DNA from 2 places in the Streptomyces sp. NPDC054847 genome. Region 1 is predicted to be linked to the other one. Evidence: riboswitches for the same ligand, from Rfam matches in the RefSeq annotation. Region 1 holds a riboswitch; the other holds the start of a gene.
What was found. A riboswitch is a leader RNA that binds a small molecule or an ion and turns the genes downstream of it on or off. The one in region 1 is predicted to bind S-adenosylmethionine.

Region 1 (7,692 bases):
CGTCGGGCCCGCGCTCGCGCCCGGTGGGCCGCCGTGCCTCGTGCAGGAGCGTGCCGTCCGCCCCGACCAGGGCAGCCTTCATACCGGTGCCGCCCACATCGAGGGCGATGACGTGTCTCACGGGAACAGTCTGGCGCGTACAACGGGTAAAGGTCTAGTCCACTCGCCGAGATTGTTGCCACGCCATACAAACCGGGTGGGCCGGGCGCGGGGCCCGCCACGGGCGCCCCCCGCGCGCCGCGTACCCCGCGCGGGGCTGTGCGGGCGTTGTGAAAGTGAGACCGCAGTGGTGTAGACCTTGTACGCCGGATGGGGAAAGATCGCTCCCCATCTCACAGGACGTCGCGGGGGACCGACTGGGACAAACGGACAACACGTACTAGGTAGCAGAGGGTGGGGAAGAGCTGTGCAGCGGCGCTTCTTGGGTCTGACAGCGGCTGTCGCCGCACTCGGAATGACGGTTTCGCTCGCGGGCTGCGGCAGCTCCATCGGTTCCGGGGACGGTGTCACCCTCAAGCTGGTGGCCGCCGACTACGACGTCGCCGGCGGTGAGAGCAGCAAGAAGTACTGGGCCGATCTGACGGCCGCCTTCGAGGCGGAGAACCCCGGCATCAAGGTCGACGTCCAGATCGAGTCCTGGAACGACGTGGACCGCAAGGTCGCCGAGATGGTCAAGGCGGGCAAGGCCCCCGACATCGCGCAGATAGGCGCCTACGCCGACTACGCCGCGGCGGACAAGCTGTACTCCGCCGACCAGATGCTCTCCATCCCTGTCCAGTCCAATTTCCTTCCCCCGCTCACCGACGCGGGCGAGATGAAGCGCACCCAGTACGGACTGCCGTTCGTCGCCTCCACCCGGCTGCTCTTCTACAACAAGGACCTCTTCGAGGACGCCGGGATCAGCGGCGCCCCCGGGACGTGGGAGGAGCTGAAGGAGGACGCGGAGCTGCTCGAGCAGAACACCGACGTCGACTACCCCTTCGCCCTGCCGCTCGGTCCCGAGGAGGCCCAGGCGGAGACGATGATGTGGCTGCTCAGCGGCGGTGGCGGCTACACCGACGAGCTCGGCAGGTACGCGATCGACTCCCAGCAGAACATCGCCACCTTCGAGTGGCTGAAGGAGAACCTGGTCGACGAGAAGCTCACCGGCCCGGTCGCCCCCGGCAAGCTCAACCGCAAGGACGCCTTCGCCGCGTTCACCCGGGGTGAGGTCGGCATGCTCAACGGCCACCCCTCGCTGCTCCAGGCCGCGGAGAAGGCGGGCATCGACGTGGGCAAGGTCGCGCTCCCCGGCAGGAACGGCGCCGCCGACACGACGATGGGCGTCGCCGACTGGATCATGGGCTTCAAGCAGAACGGCCACCGCGCGGAGATCGGCAAGTTCCTTGACTTCCTCTTCACGGACGAGAACGTCCTGGAGTTCGCCGGGCAGAACGATCTGCTGCCGGTGACGGTCTCCGCCCAGGAGGAGATGAAGAAGGACCCGGACCACGCGGACCTCAAGGAGTTCCTGGAGGTGCTGCCGGGTTCCGTGCTGCCGCCGGTGGGCAAGACGTCGTGGGCCTCGGCCAGCGAGAACATCAAGAAGAACATCGGCGACGCCGTGGGCCCGGGCGGCAGCCCCGCCCGCACGCTGGACCGGATCTCCCAGGACGCCAGGGCGGCCGAGAGCGCGGAGTGACTCCGCGCGCCGGGCGTCGTCCACAGGGCGTCCGGGCGTCGTCCACAGGGCGTCCGGGCGTCGGTGGGCACCGATATGTTGGATCGTATGACCGACGACCAGGCGCCTGAGGAGCAGCGGACCGGCGACCGGCCCGGCGCCCAGGAGCTCTCCGAGCGGGACCGTGCCGTCCTGGCCATGGAACGCCGTTCCTGGCCGGGCCCCGGTGTCAAGGAGCGGGCCGTCAGGGAGCAGCTCGGCATCTCCCCGGTCCGCTACTACCAGCTGCTCAACGCCCTGCTCGACGACGCCCGTGCCCTCGCCCACGACCCGGTCACCGTCAACCGGCTTCGCCGTGTGAGGGACGCGAGGAGAAGTCGCCGCTAGGGTCGAAGGCATGGGCAGCTCCCCGTTTGCAGAAGCCGAAGACTCCATGCCGACGCCGTCCACGTCCGCAGGCCGTGAAGGCCTCGCGGCACTCCTCGAACGGCCCGGGCAGGCCGTGATCGCACTCGACTTCGACGGCACGCTCGCCGAGATCGTGCCGGACCCCGAACAGGCCCGCGCCCATGAGCGCGCCGTCCCCGCGCTGGCCGCGCTCGCGCCGAAGGTGGCGTCGGTAGCGGTGATCACCGGCCGCCCGGCCGGGGTCGCCGTCCGCTACGGCGGCTTCTCCGGCGTCACCGGTCTCGACCATCTCGTCGTCCTCGGCCACTACGGCGCGGAGCGCTGGGACGCGGTCACCGGGACCGTACGCGCCCCGGCCCCCGACCCCGGGGTCGCGGCCGTGCGGGCCGAGCTCCCCGGTTTCCTCGACCGGATCGGCGCCTGGCAGGGCACCTGGATCGAGGAGAAGGGCCGCGCCGTCGCGGTGCACACCCGCCGCGCCGAGGACCCCCAGGCCGCCTTCGACGCCCTGCGTGAGCCCCTGGCCGCGCTCGCCTCCCGGCACGGCCTGATCGTGGAGCCGGGACGCATGGTCCTCGAGCTGCGCCCGCCGGGCGTCGACAAGGGCGTCGCGCTGTCCGAATACGTGCGGGAAGTGGGCGCCGGGTCCGTGCTGTACGCGGGCGACGACCTGGGCGACCTCGCCGCCTACGGCGCCGTCGAGAAGCTGCGCTCCGACGGTGTGCCCGGCCTGCTGCTGTGCAGCGGCAACGAGGTCCCCGAACTGGCCGACCGCGCCGACCTGGTGCTCCCGGGACCGGCGCAGCTGGCGGACTTCCTGGCCGCCCTGGCCCGGCGCGTCTAGGTCCGTCCGGGCAGGGCCTAACCCTCCTCGCGCAGGGCCTGGAGCTGGTCGAGGAACCACTGCCGCGGCGGCAGCGCGGTCGCTGCCGCCGCCAGGCGCTTGGAGCGCTCGGCCCGCTCGTCGGCGGACATGGTCAGCGCCTCGTGGAGCGCCGCCGCCGTCCCGCTGACGTCGTACGGGTTGACGGTGATCGCGTCTTCGCCGAGCTCCTCGTGGGCCCCGGCCTCCCGTGACAGGACCAGGGCGCAGCCGAGGTCGGTGACGACGGGTACCTCCTTGGCGACCAGGTTCATGCCGTCCCTGATCGGGTTGACAAGGGCCACGTCGGCCATCCGGTACGCCGCCAGCGAGCGGGCGAAGTCGTCCTTGACGTGCACGACGACCGGCGTCCAGCCGGCCGTGCCGTACCGGGTGTTGATCTCGTCGGCGAGCCGGGAGACCTCCGCCGTGTAGTGGCGGTAGACCTCGAGGTCCTGGCGTGAGGGATAGGCGAGCGCGATGTGCACGACACGTTCGCGCCACTCGGGGTGCTCCTCCAGCAGCTCCTGGTAGGCCTGGAGGCCCCGCAGGATGTTCTTGGACAGTTCCGTGCGGTCGACGCGCACGATCGTCCGGCGGCCCTCGCCGGCCTGTGCCCGCAGGGCGGCCATCCGCTCGTCGACATCGGGGCGCGCGGCCCGCTCGCGCAGGAAATCGGCGTCGGCGCCCAGCCCGTGGACCCCGAGCCTGGTCCGGTGACGGCCGCGGCCGGGGATGCGGAACTCGAAGCTCGGTTCCTGGTCCTTCGGCCACAGCGACGTCCCGTCGTACGGCGCGAGGACGGCGGTGGCACAACTCTGGAACGCCCGCATCCACCGTTTGGTCAGGAAACCGAGCCGGTCGGCGCCGAGCATGCCGAGCAGCAGTTCCTCCGCGATGTCGCCGGGCAGCATCGCGAAATACTCCGGGGGCGCCCACGGGGTGTGCGAGAAGTGGCCGATCCGCAGGTCGGGACGGAGTTCGCGGAGCATTCCCGGCACCAGGGCCAGGTGGTAGTCCTGCACGAGAACAACGGCGTCGTCGGCCGCCTCCGCGGCGAGCGCCTCGGCGAAGGCCCGGTTGTAGATCCGGTAGGCGCCCCACTGGCGCCGGAACTCCCGGCCGAAGGCGGGCTCGAGGGGCGTCTGGTACAGCATGTGGTGGACGAACCACAGCACGGAGTTCGCGATGCCGTTGTACGCGTCGGCGTGGACGCCGGCGTCGATGTCGAGCATCCGCACACCGGGTTCGCCGACCCCGCGCCGGACCGCTTCGCGGTCGCCGTCGCCGAGGGCCGCGCACACCCACAGCGACTGCGCGTCCGAGCCGATGGCCGACAGGCCGGAGACGAGTCCTCCACCGCCGCGGCGGGCGTCGAGCTCTCCGTCCTCGTTCAGCTCGTAGGAGACAGGGCCGCGGTTGGACGCGACGAGGATCTGGGCTGCGTCGGAGACCATGTGCCGAAATCTAGCCCGTACCGCAAAAGCTCAAACGTGCGTACGGCGCCTCGCAGGTCAGTGGTCGCGGCGGCGGCCGCGGGTGGCGGCCACGGCGATGATGCCGGCCGCCGTCAGGCTCAGCGCGACGCCGCCCAGCAGCCACAGCTGCTCCGCCGTGCCGCCGGTGCGGGCCATCTCCACGTGACGGACCGGTTCCCGGCCCTGGAGGCCGTCGGTCCCGCCGGCGGACCCCTCCGGGCCGCCGGCGTCCGCGGCCGCGGCGGGCGCGTCCTCGGCGTGGCCGTCCGTCCGCTGCTCGGCCGCGCCGGGAGCGGTCCGGTGCGCCGGCTGCTCACCGGGGAGCGTTCCCGGCGCCGTCGGTCCGGCAGGCACCCCCATCGCGGGGACGGCCGGTCCGAACACGGCGGCTGCGGTGACCGCCAGGGTGCCGAGGAGCCGGGTCAGCCGTTCCGTGCCGCTGGAGGGCGTCTCCTTGCGGTGCCTGCCGCGGCCGCCCGGAGATCCGGGGAACGACAGAACAAGAAATCTCATAAGTCCCATACATGGGAAATGTAGGCAAAATGACCGGTCGGTCCTGCTTATGCGGCGCGACGCGCCGCGTACTCACTGATCTCGAGCATCGGCGGGCGCTCCTCGGTGTCCACCGGGTGGGTCACCGGCACGAAGCCGTTCCCCACGCGCTCGAACTGCGTGATCGACGGGCGCACCAAATGCGGGCGGGCGAGCCTCAGTTGGGCGGTGCGGTAGATCGTCGCGGCCATTCTGCCGAGAGCCTGACCGTCCTGGTGGCGGTGCTTGCGGGTGCCGACGTCGACCTGGGCCAGCGCGTCCAGGCCCACCAGGTTCAGTGAGTCGACGAGCAGGCCGAGCTCGACGCCGTATCCGACGGGGAAGGGCAGCCGCTCCAGCAGCGAGCGCCGTGCCGCGTACTCGCCGCCCAGCGGCTGCACGAACCCGGCGAGCTGCGGCCAGTGCAGGTTCAGCAGCGGCCTGGCCATCAGCTCGGTCACCCGCCCGCCCTGGGCCGGGGTGCCGTCCGGGCCGGGTGCGGCGCCCCCGCCCAGCGGACGGTCGTACATGGCCTTGACGAACTGGACGTCGGGCTCGGTCAGCAGCGGGCCGACGATGCCGGAGACGAAGTCCGCGGAGAAGTCCCGCAGGTCCGCGTCGCAGAAGCAGACGATGTCACCGCCCGTCGCCATCAGCGACCGCCACAGCACCTCGCCCTTGCCGGCCACCGCGGGCAGGCCGGGCAGTATCGCGTCCCGGTGCACCACCCGGGCGCCGGCGGCCGCGGCCACCTCCGACGTGCGGTCGGTCGAGGCCGAGTCGATGACGACCAGCTCGTCGACGAGCGGGGTGTTCTCCATCAGCTCCCGGCGGATGATCGTGACGATCTCTCCGACGGTCGCCTCCTCGTTCAGCGCGGGGAGCACGACACTGACGGTCGTGCCCTGCCTCGCCTTGGCGGCCATCAGCCTCTCGAGGGAGCGATCGGACGCGGACCAGGAGCGCCGGCTCAGCCAGCGGGCCACCTCATCGAGCACTTCGCGTCTCCCTTGACAGTCGATCGACAGTCGGTCGTGTGATCCATCTCGCGGGTCGGACGACTATCTCAAGCGTCCGGGGCTTCGGTTACAGTCTTGAGCAACGCGAAGGACCCTCGCATCTCGGGGGGTCCCTGCACACAAACGCCCGGACCGCACGTCCGGAGCCATACCGCTCATCCAGAGGGGCAGAGGGAACGGCCCGTTGAAGCCCCGGCAACCCTCCCGCCGACCGCGAGGTCACGGTGGGGAAGGTGCCAATTCCGTCTCGTGGCGAAGTGCGTCACGAGGAAGATGAGGAGAAAGGGCCTCGCCATCATGGCTGCGCAGACCGTCGCAAGCACCAGCACCTCCGCCACCTCGTCCACGTCCGTGGACCTCGGCCCCGCCGCCGCACTTTCGTGCCGCGAGTGCGGACAGCGTTTCGAACTCGGACCCATCTTCGCCTGCGCCGAGTGTTTCGGGCCGCTCGAAGTCGCCTACGACCTGCCGAGCGGCAGCCCCGAAGAGCTCCGGAAGCAGATCGAGGCGGGCCCGGCCAACATCTGGCGTTACGCCCCGCTGCTGCCCGTCCCGGCCGACGTGGCCGACAAGCCGAACCTGAACCCGGGCTGGACCAAGCTGGTCAAGGCCGACAACCTCGCCCGCGAACTGGGCGTCACCGGCGGTCTGTTCGTCAAGGACGACTCCGGCAACCCGACGCACTCCTTCAAGGACCGGGTCGTCGCCCAGGCCCTCGAGGCCGCCCGTGCCTTCGGCTTCACCACCCTGTCCTGCTCCTCCACCGGCAACCTCGCGGGCGCGGTCGGCGCCGCCGCCGCGCGGGCCGGCTTCCGCTCCTGCGTGTTCATCCCGCACGACCTCGAGCAGGGCAAGGTCGTCATGGCCGCGGTGTACGGCGGCGAGCTCGTCGGCATCGAGGGCAACTACGACGACGTGAACCGCTTCTGCTCCGAGCTCATCGGCGACCCGCTGGGCGAGGGCTGGGGCTTCGTCAACGTCAACCTCCGCCCGTACTACGCGGAGGGCTCCAAGACCCTCGCGTACGAGATCTGCGAGCAGCTCGGCTGGCGGCTGCCGGACCAGCTGGTCGTCCCGATCGCCTCCGGCTCCCAGCTCACGAAGATCGACAAGGGTCTTCAGGAGCTGATCAAGCTCGGGCTCGTCGAGGACAAGCCGTACAAGATCTTCGGCGCCCAGGCCGAGGGCTGTTCGCCGGTGTCGACCGCCTTCAAGGCCGGCCACGACGTCGTGCGGCCCCAGAAGCCGAACACCATCGCCAAGTCCCTCGCCATCGGCAACCCGGCCGACGGCCCGTACGTGCTGGACATCGCGCGCCGCACGGGCGGGGCCGTCGAGGACGTCAACGACGAGCAGGTCGTCGACGCGATCAAGCTGCTGGCCCGCACCGAGGGCATCTTCGCCGAGACGGCCGGTGGCGTGACGGTGGGTGTGACGAAGAAGCTGATCGAGGCGGGCCTGCTCGACCCGGCGCTCACCACCGTCGTGCTCAACACCGGCGACGGTCTCAAGACCCTCGACGCCGTCGCGGAGACCTCCCAGGCGACCGCCGTCATCCGCCCGAGCCTGGACGCGTTCCGCGACGCGGGCCTGGCCGCCCACTGAGAACCTTGCTCCGCACTGCCACGCCGTACTCCGCCGAGAGGTGACGAACATGAGCGTCAACGTCCGCATCCCCACCATCCTCCGTACGTACACGGGCGGCCGGGCCGAGGTCCCGGCGGAGGGCACGAC
Region 2 (7,692 bases), on a different contig from region 1:
GCCATCCCGCTCGGTATCGCGGCCACCAGCTACGCCCTGACCGACGCCCCGGCAACGCCCCGGGTGCCGCCGGCCGTCGAGCTGGACGCGACGCCGCGTCCCGCCTCGCCCGCGCCGTCCGCCACCCCCGGCGGCACCCCCTCGGCCGGCGCTTCGGGCAGCCCCAGCGGCGCGCCCGCGAGCCCGCGCCCCACCGGCGACGCCGTCGTGCCGGGTCCTGCGGCCACCGACGACGACGATGATGACGACACCGGTGAAGAGAACTGACCGCCGGATCTCCGCGCGGGTCCGCATTCTGCTCTGGCTGCTCCTGATGATGACGGTGGCCCTCGCGGCCGTCGCCACCACCACCCGGTCACTGCTGCTGCGGGACATCGACCACCGGATCAACCAGCTGCTCACCCAGGAGACCCAGGAGTTCGGGAACTTCGTGCCCCAGGGCGTCGACCCGGACACCGGCCGCACCTTCACCGACCCGGAGAAGCTGCTGCGAGTCTTCCTCCAGCGCCAGTACTCCGATCCCGACGAGGAACTGCTCGGACTGACCCGCCCGGCCGGGCAGGGCCTCCACGTCATACGGCAGTCACGCGACATCCGGGCCTCCGTCGCGCTGCACCCCGACCGGACCTCCCTCTCCGCGATCCTGGACTCCAAGGCATCCTCCGGCGTCCTCGAGCGGCCGGCGGGCGAGGTGCGCTGGGCGAAGGTGCCCATCGACTCCGCCCGGCCGGGTCACCCGGCGGCCTTCGTCGTCGCGTTCCACGCCGACGGCGAGCGCTCGATCGCCGACGACGCGTACCGCACGCTGCTCGTGATCTCCGGTGTGGCGCTGTTGCTGACGACCGGCATCGGATGGGTGGTGGCCGGCCGCATCCTGGCACCCGTACGAGTGGTCCGGGCGACCGCCGAGCAGCTGACCGAGCAGGACCTGACCCAGCGGATCCCGGTCCAGGGCCGTGACGACATCGCCGCGCTCGCCGAGACGTTCAACGCCATGCTGGACCGGCTGGAGCGGGCATTCGCGGGGCAGCGGCAGTTCGTCGACGACGCCGGGCACGAGCTGCGCACCCCGATCACCATCGTGCGCGGCCATCTGGAGGTCATGGGCGACGACCCGGCCGAGCAGCGCGAGACAGTCCGCCTGGTCACCGACGAACTCGACCGGATGAGCCGGATCGTGGAGGACCTGCTGCTGCTGGCCAAGGCCGAGCGGCCGGACTTCATCCGTCCCGAGCCGGTGCAGCTCGGCGAGCTGACCGCCGACGTCTTCGTGAAGGCGCGGGCGCTGGGCGAGCGTGACTGGGTGCTGGACCAGGTCGCGGACCGCGAGGCGGTGCTCGATCCGCAGCGCATCACCCAGGCCATGGTCCAGCTGGCGCAGAACGCGGTGCAGCACACCGTCCCCGGCGCCCGGATACGGATCGGCTCCCGCGCGCTCGAAGACCGGCTGGAGCTGTACGTCGCCGACAGCGGGCCGGGTGTGCAGGAGCAGGACGCCGGGGTGATCTTCGAGCGCTTCCGGCGCGGCACCGCCCGGCGCGGCGCCCGCACCAGCGGCGCGGGGCTGGGCCTGTCCATCGTCCGCGCCATCGCGGAGGGGCACCGGGGCGGCCGGGTCGAGCTGCGCCGCACCGACGGCGGAGGGGCGACATTCGTACTCGTCATGGAGGACGCGCTGTGAACCGCATTCTGATCGCCGAGGACGAGGAGCGGATCGCCTCCTTCGTCGAGAAGGGGCTGCGCTCCAACGGCTTCACCACCACGGTCGCCGCCGACGGCGACACCGCTCTCGGCCACGCCCTGTCCGGCGGCTTCGACCTGATGCTGCTGGACATCGGTCTGCCCGGCCGCGACGGCTTCACCGTGCTGCGCGAGCTGCGGGAGTCCCGGGTGACGCTGCCCGTGGTCGTGCTGACCGCCCGCGACTCGGTACGGGACACGGTCGCCGGCCTCGAGGGCGGCGCCGACGACTGGATGACCAAGCCGTTCCGCTTCGAGGAGCTGCTGGCGCGGGTACGGCTGAGGCTGCGCACCGCGGCCCGCGCCCCCGAGGTCACGGTCCTGCGCAGCGGCGACCTCAGCCTCGACCTGCGGACCCGGCGGGCGCGCGCGTCGGGGCGGACGGTGGACCTGACGGCACGTGAGTTCGTGCTGCTGGAACTGTTCCTGCGCCATCCCGGTCAGGTGCTGTCCCGCGAGCAGATCCTCTCCCACGTATGGGGCTACGACTTCGACCCCGGCTCCAACATCGTGGACGTCTATGTGCGGGCGCTGCGCAAGAAGCTCGGCGCCGAACGGCTTGAGACGGTACGGGGCATGGGCTACCGAATGCCGTAGAAGCATGCAAAGGGCGTGTCAGCGGATGAACTTTCCTTCATCCGCGGCTCATCGGCGGCTCACGGCGCGCTCCAAGACTGTTCGTCGTGACCCTCCCCATCCGCCAGGCGGTCTGGCTGTGCGCGGCCCTCAGTGTCTGTGCGCTGCTCGCCGTCCCCACCGTCTTCCCGTCGCTGAACGGTGAAGCACGGCTCACGCTCGCCGTGTTCGCCCTCGCCACCTGCGCCTGGATCGCCGCACCCGTCGACGACACCTACGTCGCGCTCGGGGCCGGGCTGGCGCTCACCGCGACCGGCGTCATCAGCGCCGACACCCTCTTCGCTACCCTCGGCGACGAGACGGTCTGGCTGCTGATCTGCGCGTTCGTCCTGGCCGCCGCCGTCGCCACGACAGGGCTGGCCGGCCGGGCGGCCGCCTTCCTCGTCGGCGGGGCGCGCACCGTACGGCAGTTGGTGCATCTGACGACCGCGGCGCTGGTGGTCACCGCGTTCGCGGTGCCGGCCACGTCCGGCCGGGCCGCGCTGGCCATGCCGGTGTTCCTCGCCCTCGCCAAGGCGCTCGCGGACCGGAGGCGACTGGTGGTGATGCTGGCGCTGCTGTTCCCGACCGTGGTCCTGCTGTCCGCCGTCGCCACCCTCATCGGCGCGGGCGCGCATCTGATCACGGTGAGCGTGCTGTGGGAGCAGACCGGCGAGCGGCTCGGCTTCGTCGAATGGCTGCTGCTGGGACTGCCGTTGGCAGTGGTCTCCTCGCATCTGGCGGCGGAGACCGTGCTGTTGACGACCACCTCGCGTGCGGAGCGCCGGGGGCCCGTCAGGATCACCCCCGCACTGCTCCAGGAGCACTCCCCCACGGCTGTGACCGGTCCGCTGACCACCGCGGAGACACGGTGCCTGCTGTTGCTGGGCACGGTGGTGGCGCTGTGGTGCAGCGAGCCGCTGCACGGGGTACCGCCGGCGGTGGTCGCCCTGATCGGCGCGGTGGTGGCGGCATCGCCGGCGCTCGGCACGGTGCGGCTGAAGGACGGGCTGCGGACGGTGCCCTGGCCGTTGCTGCTGTTCATGGCCGCGACGACCGCGATGGGGGTGGCGCTGGCCGAGTCAGGGGCGGCCGGATGGCTGGTGGGCGGGCTGCCCGGGGACCTACCGGCGTGGCTGTTCCTCACCGTGATCGTGGTGGTCAGCACCGCCGCGCATCTCGTGCTCCAGTCCCGTTCCGCCCGCTCGTCCGTGCTGGTGCCGCTGGTGGTGGCCGCCGCCGTCGCCGCCGGGGTCAACCCGGTCGCCGCGGCCCTGGCGTCCACCGCGGCGGCCGGGTTCTGCCACACGCTGCCCGCTTCCGCCAAGCCGGTCACGCTCTTCGCCGACCCGCCGGACGGTGTGCCCACCTTCACCCCGCGCGATCTGCTGCGGCTGTCCGGGCTCCTCGCGCCCCTCAGCGCCGCCGTCGTGCTGCTCTTCGCCCTCACCGTCTGGCCGCTGCTCGGCGTGCCCGTCCTTCTGGAGACCCAGCCATGAGCCGTACCGCCATCCGTATCGCCGTCGCACCCAGCGGTTTCAAGGAGTCCCTGACGGCCCGTGAGGCCGCGGAGTCGATCGCGGAGGGGCTGCGCAGGGTCGCGCCCGACGCAGAGATCGACCTCGTCCCGCTGGTCGACGGCGGTGAGGGCACGGCCGAGGCGCTGGCGGCGGCGACGGGCGGCCGGCTGGTGCGCCGCCCGGCCACGGGTCCGCTCGGCACTCCGGTACCGGCCCACTTCGCCGTGCTCGGCGACGGCACCGCCGTGGTCGAGATGGCGGCGGTCGCCGGACTGGCCCTGGTGCCGCCGGACCGCCGGGACCCGGGCGCCACCACCACGTACGGCGTGGGTGAGCTGATCCGGGCCGCGCTGGACACGGGTGCCCGGCGGATCCTGGTCGGCTGCGGCGACTCGGGCACTTCCGACGGCGGCGCGGGCGCACTCCAGGCCCTCGGTGTACGGCTCCTGGACGAGCAGGGGCACGAGCTGAGGCCGGGAGGAAGGGAGTTGACGCGTCTCGCGCGGATCGACAGCGCCGGCCTCGACCCCCGTATCTCCGCGGCCGGGATCCTGGTGGCCTGCAACCCGTTCAACGTGCTGTGCGGCGAGCACGGCGTGGCCAGGGTCTTCGGCCCGCAAAAGGGCGCGACCCCGGCGCAGGTCGAGGAGCTCTCGGCCGCGCTGGAGCACTGGGCCGTCCACCTCGCCGCCGCCCTGCCGGCCGCCGTCGACCTGCGGACCGCTCCCGGCACGGGCGCGTCGGGCGGGCTCGGCGCGGGGCTGGCCGCGCTCGGCGCCCGGCTGCTGCCCCGCTTCGACGTGCTGCTCGACCATGTCGACCTGGACGCGAGGCTGGCCCGCGCCGACCTGGTGATCACGGCGGAGGGGGCGCTCGACGACCAGACCGTACGCGGGAAGATCCCGGCCGAGGTGGCACACCGGGCCAGGGCCGCCGGGGTGCCGGTGCTGGCCCTCGCCGGGACGCTCGGCCACGGCGTGCACGAGGTCAGGGCCGCGGGCGTGGACGCCTACGGGTCGATCGTGCCGGCGCCGGTTCCGCTGCCGGAAGCGCTGGACCGGGCCGGCGAGTTCCTCGCCGACGCGGCCGAACGCGCGCTGAGGATGGTGCTGCTGGGCACCCGGCTCGCGGCCTGAGTCAGCCGCGGTCGGGCACGCAACGCCCGTCCTCTGTGCGGTACTTCCACTGCGCGCCGTCGCGGACGAGCTCCTTGACGGCCCGCACGAACCTCTCCACGTGCTCGTCGGGGGTACCCGCGCCGAAGCTGACCCGGATGGCGTTGAGCGACCTCTCCCCCGGCCCGGCCTCCGGGGCGCCGCAGTCGCCGACGTCCTGCGGGTCGCTGCCCAGCAGGGTGCGCACCAGCGGGTGGGCGCAGAAGAGTCCGTCACGGACGCCGATGCCGTACTCGGCGGACAGCGCCGCGGCGAAGTGCGAGCTGTTCCAGCCGTCCACCACGAAGGAGAGGACACCGACGCGGGGGGAGTCGTCGCCGAACAGCGACAGCACCCGGACCTCCGGCACCTCCGCGAGACCTTCCCGGACCTTGGCGATCAGGCGCTGCTCGCGGGCGACCAGCCGGCCGAAACCGGCCTCCGTGAGCGCCTTGCAGGCGGCGGCGATCGAGTAGACGCCGATCACGTTGGGCGAGCCGGCCTCGTGCCGTGCGGCGGTGGTGTGCCACTCGACCTCCACCCCGCCGTCGGCGCGCCGTGCGACGGTGCGCGAGGCGCCGCCGCCGGCGAGGTACGGCTCCGCCTCGCGCAGCCAGTCCACCCGGCCGGCGAGCACACCGGAGCCGAACGGCGCGTAGAGCTTGTGCCCGGAGAAGGCCACCCAGTCGACGTCCAGCTCCTGGACGGACAGCGGGTGGTGGGGCGCGAGCTGGGCCGCGTCGAGCACGATACGGGCGCCGTGCGCGTGGGCCGCCGCGGCGAGTTCCCGCACCGGCCACAGCTCACCGGTCACGTTGGACGCACCCGTCACGCAGACCAGCGCCGGACCGTGGGGGTCTCGGTGGGCGAGCGCGTGCTCCAGCGTCCGTACCGCCTCACCGGGCGTGCGGGGCGCGTCCAGGTACGTCACCCGGGCATTCCTCCATGGCAGCAGCGAGGCGTGGTGCTCGGTCTCGAAGACGAACACCTCGCAGCCGTCGGGCAGCGCGGCGGCCAGCAGGTTCAGCGAGTCGGTCGTGGACCGGGTGAAGACCACCTGGTCGCCGTCGCGGCAGCCGAGGAACTCGTGCACCACGGCCCGGCTGTTCTCGAACAGGTCGGTGGACAGCTGCGACAGGTACCCGGCACCCCGGTGCACGCTTCCGTAGTACGGGGCGTACGCGGCCACGTCGTCCCACACCCGCTGCAGCGCCGGGGCGCTCGCGGCGTAGTCGAGGGCCGCGTAGGTGACTTCGCCGCCGGTGACGAGCGGGACGGTGACGTCCCGGCCGAGGACCGGCAGCGGGGCGCAGAGGGACGGGTCGGCGGCGTCGGCGACAGCGGTCTCGGCGGCGTTCGGGTACACGGACATGGCGGTATCTCCCAGCTGGGGGTACCCCCACCGAAGGTAGGGGGAGAAAGGCGAATCGGCTTCAGGTCCCGGATACGGGATCGCCTCGGCACACGGCGACGCCGTGCGGAGGGTGTTGAAGAAGGGGCGCAGACGCCCTATCGCATTCGCTTGCTCACGAGACTGCTCCCTTGAGGACCAGGACCCCAGGGACGCGGCGGTCGATGACGCCGCGGGGGTCCGCGCTTGCCACAGACCTCGCTGCCTGCGGCCTGGTCTTCACCCGGGGCACCCCGCCACGGACGGAGGGTTGCCGGACAGCGGGCCGGGGCCGTAATCGCTGTCACTCATGACCTTGGCCAGCATCCTGCCACACGTCGCGGCGGACGCAAGGGCGCGGTCCACCATCCGGACCGCGCCCAGGGGCCGTCTAGGCGTTGCTGGCCTCGACCCAGCGCTCCAGCGCGGCCCTCGCCGCGCCGGAGTCGATCGACCTGGCCGCCCGTGCCACACCGGCCGCCAGCTGCTCGTTCAGCGTGCCGTCGGTCGGCTCCAGGGCCGCCAGCGCCGCCGCCGAGTTGAGCAGCACGGCGTCCCGCACGGGCCCGGTCTCGCCGCCCAGCAGCCGGCGCGCCACATCGGCGTTGTACGAGGCGTCCGCCCCGCGCAGCGCCTCGACCGGGACCAGCTCGATGCCGATGTCCCGCGGGTCGAAGGTCTCCTCGCGCACGGCGCCGTCCCGCACCACCCAGACATGGGAGGTGGAGGTGGTCGTCAGTTCGTCCAGGCCGTCGTCGCCGCGGAAGACCAGCGCGGACGAGCCGCGTTCGGCCAGCACCCCGGCCATGATCGGCGCCATCCGGGCATCGGCGACGCCGGTCGCCTGGGCGGTGACCTTCGCCGGGTTGGTGAGCGGGCCGAGGAAGTTGAAGACCGTCCGGATGCCCAGCTCCTTGCGCGCCATGGCGACGTGCCGCAGCGCCGGGTGGAACTTCACGGCGAAGCAGAAGGTGATGCCCGCCTCGGCCGCGACCTCTGCCACCCGCTGCGGGGTCAGCTCCAGATTGACGCCGAGCTTCTCCAGGACGTCCGAGGCGCCGCTCGCGGAGGAGGCGGCGCGGTTGCCGTGCTTGACCACCTTCGCGCCCGTACCGGCGACGACGATCGCCGACATGGTGGAGATGTTGACGGTCTTGGCGCCGTCGCCGCCGGTGCCGACGATGTCGACACATCCCCCGGGCACCTCGATCAGATTGGCGTGGCGGTACATCGTCCGCACCAGACCGGTGATCTCCTCCACGGTCTCGCCCTT

Region 2: linked by a shared signal. The riboswitch ahead of ACWGH4_RS14365 (aminotransferase class V-fold PLP-dependent enzyme) and the one ahead of thrC (threonine synthase) in region 1 are both predicted to bind S-adenosylmethionine.

What each region holds. Positions count from the first base shown of each region.
Region 1 is NZ_JBSGZJ010000027.1:19,295-26,986, reverse strand. It holds gene ACWGH4_RS05660 (ROK family protein) at 1-121, opposite strand, end outside; gene ACWGH4_RS05655 (extracellular solute-binding protein) at 455-1,681, shown strand; gene ACWGH4_RS05650 (DUF3263 domain-containing protein) at 1,769-2,047, shown strand; gene otsB (trehalose-phosphatase) at 2,058-2,912, shown strand; gene ACWGH4_RS05640 (alpha,alpha-trehalose-phosphate synthase (UDP-forming)) at 2,930-4,387, opposite strand; gene ACWGH4_RS05635 (hypothetical protein) at 4,445-4,930, opposite strand; gene ACWGH4_RS05630 (glucosyl-3-phosphoglycerate synthase) at 4,969-5,937, opposite strand; SAM riboswitch class I at 6,111-6,238, shown strand; gene thrC (threonine synthase) at 6,256-7,563, shown strand; gene ACWGH4_RS05620 (MoaD/ThiS family protein) at 7,613-7,692, shown strand, end outside.
Region 2 is NZ_JBSGZJ010000110.1:9,819-17,510, forward strand. It holds gene ACWGH4_RS14340 (small hydrophilic protein) at 1-267, shown strand, start outside; gene ACWGH4_RS14345 (ATP-binding protein) at 239-1,681, shown strand; gene ACWGH4_RS14350 (response regulator transcription factor) at 1,678-2,337, shown strand; gene ACWGH4_RS14355 (SLC13 family permease) at 2,424-3,854, shown strand; partial or broken gene ACWGH4_RS14360 (glycerate kinase family protein) at 3,851-5,052, shown strand; gene ACWGH4_RS14365 (aminotransferase class V-fold PLP-dependent enzyme) at 5,013-6,401, opposite strand; SAM riboswitch class IV at 6,618-6,735, opposite strand; gene trpD (anthranilate phosphoribosyltransferase) at 6,811-7,692, opposite strand, start outside.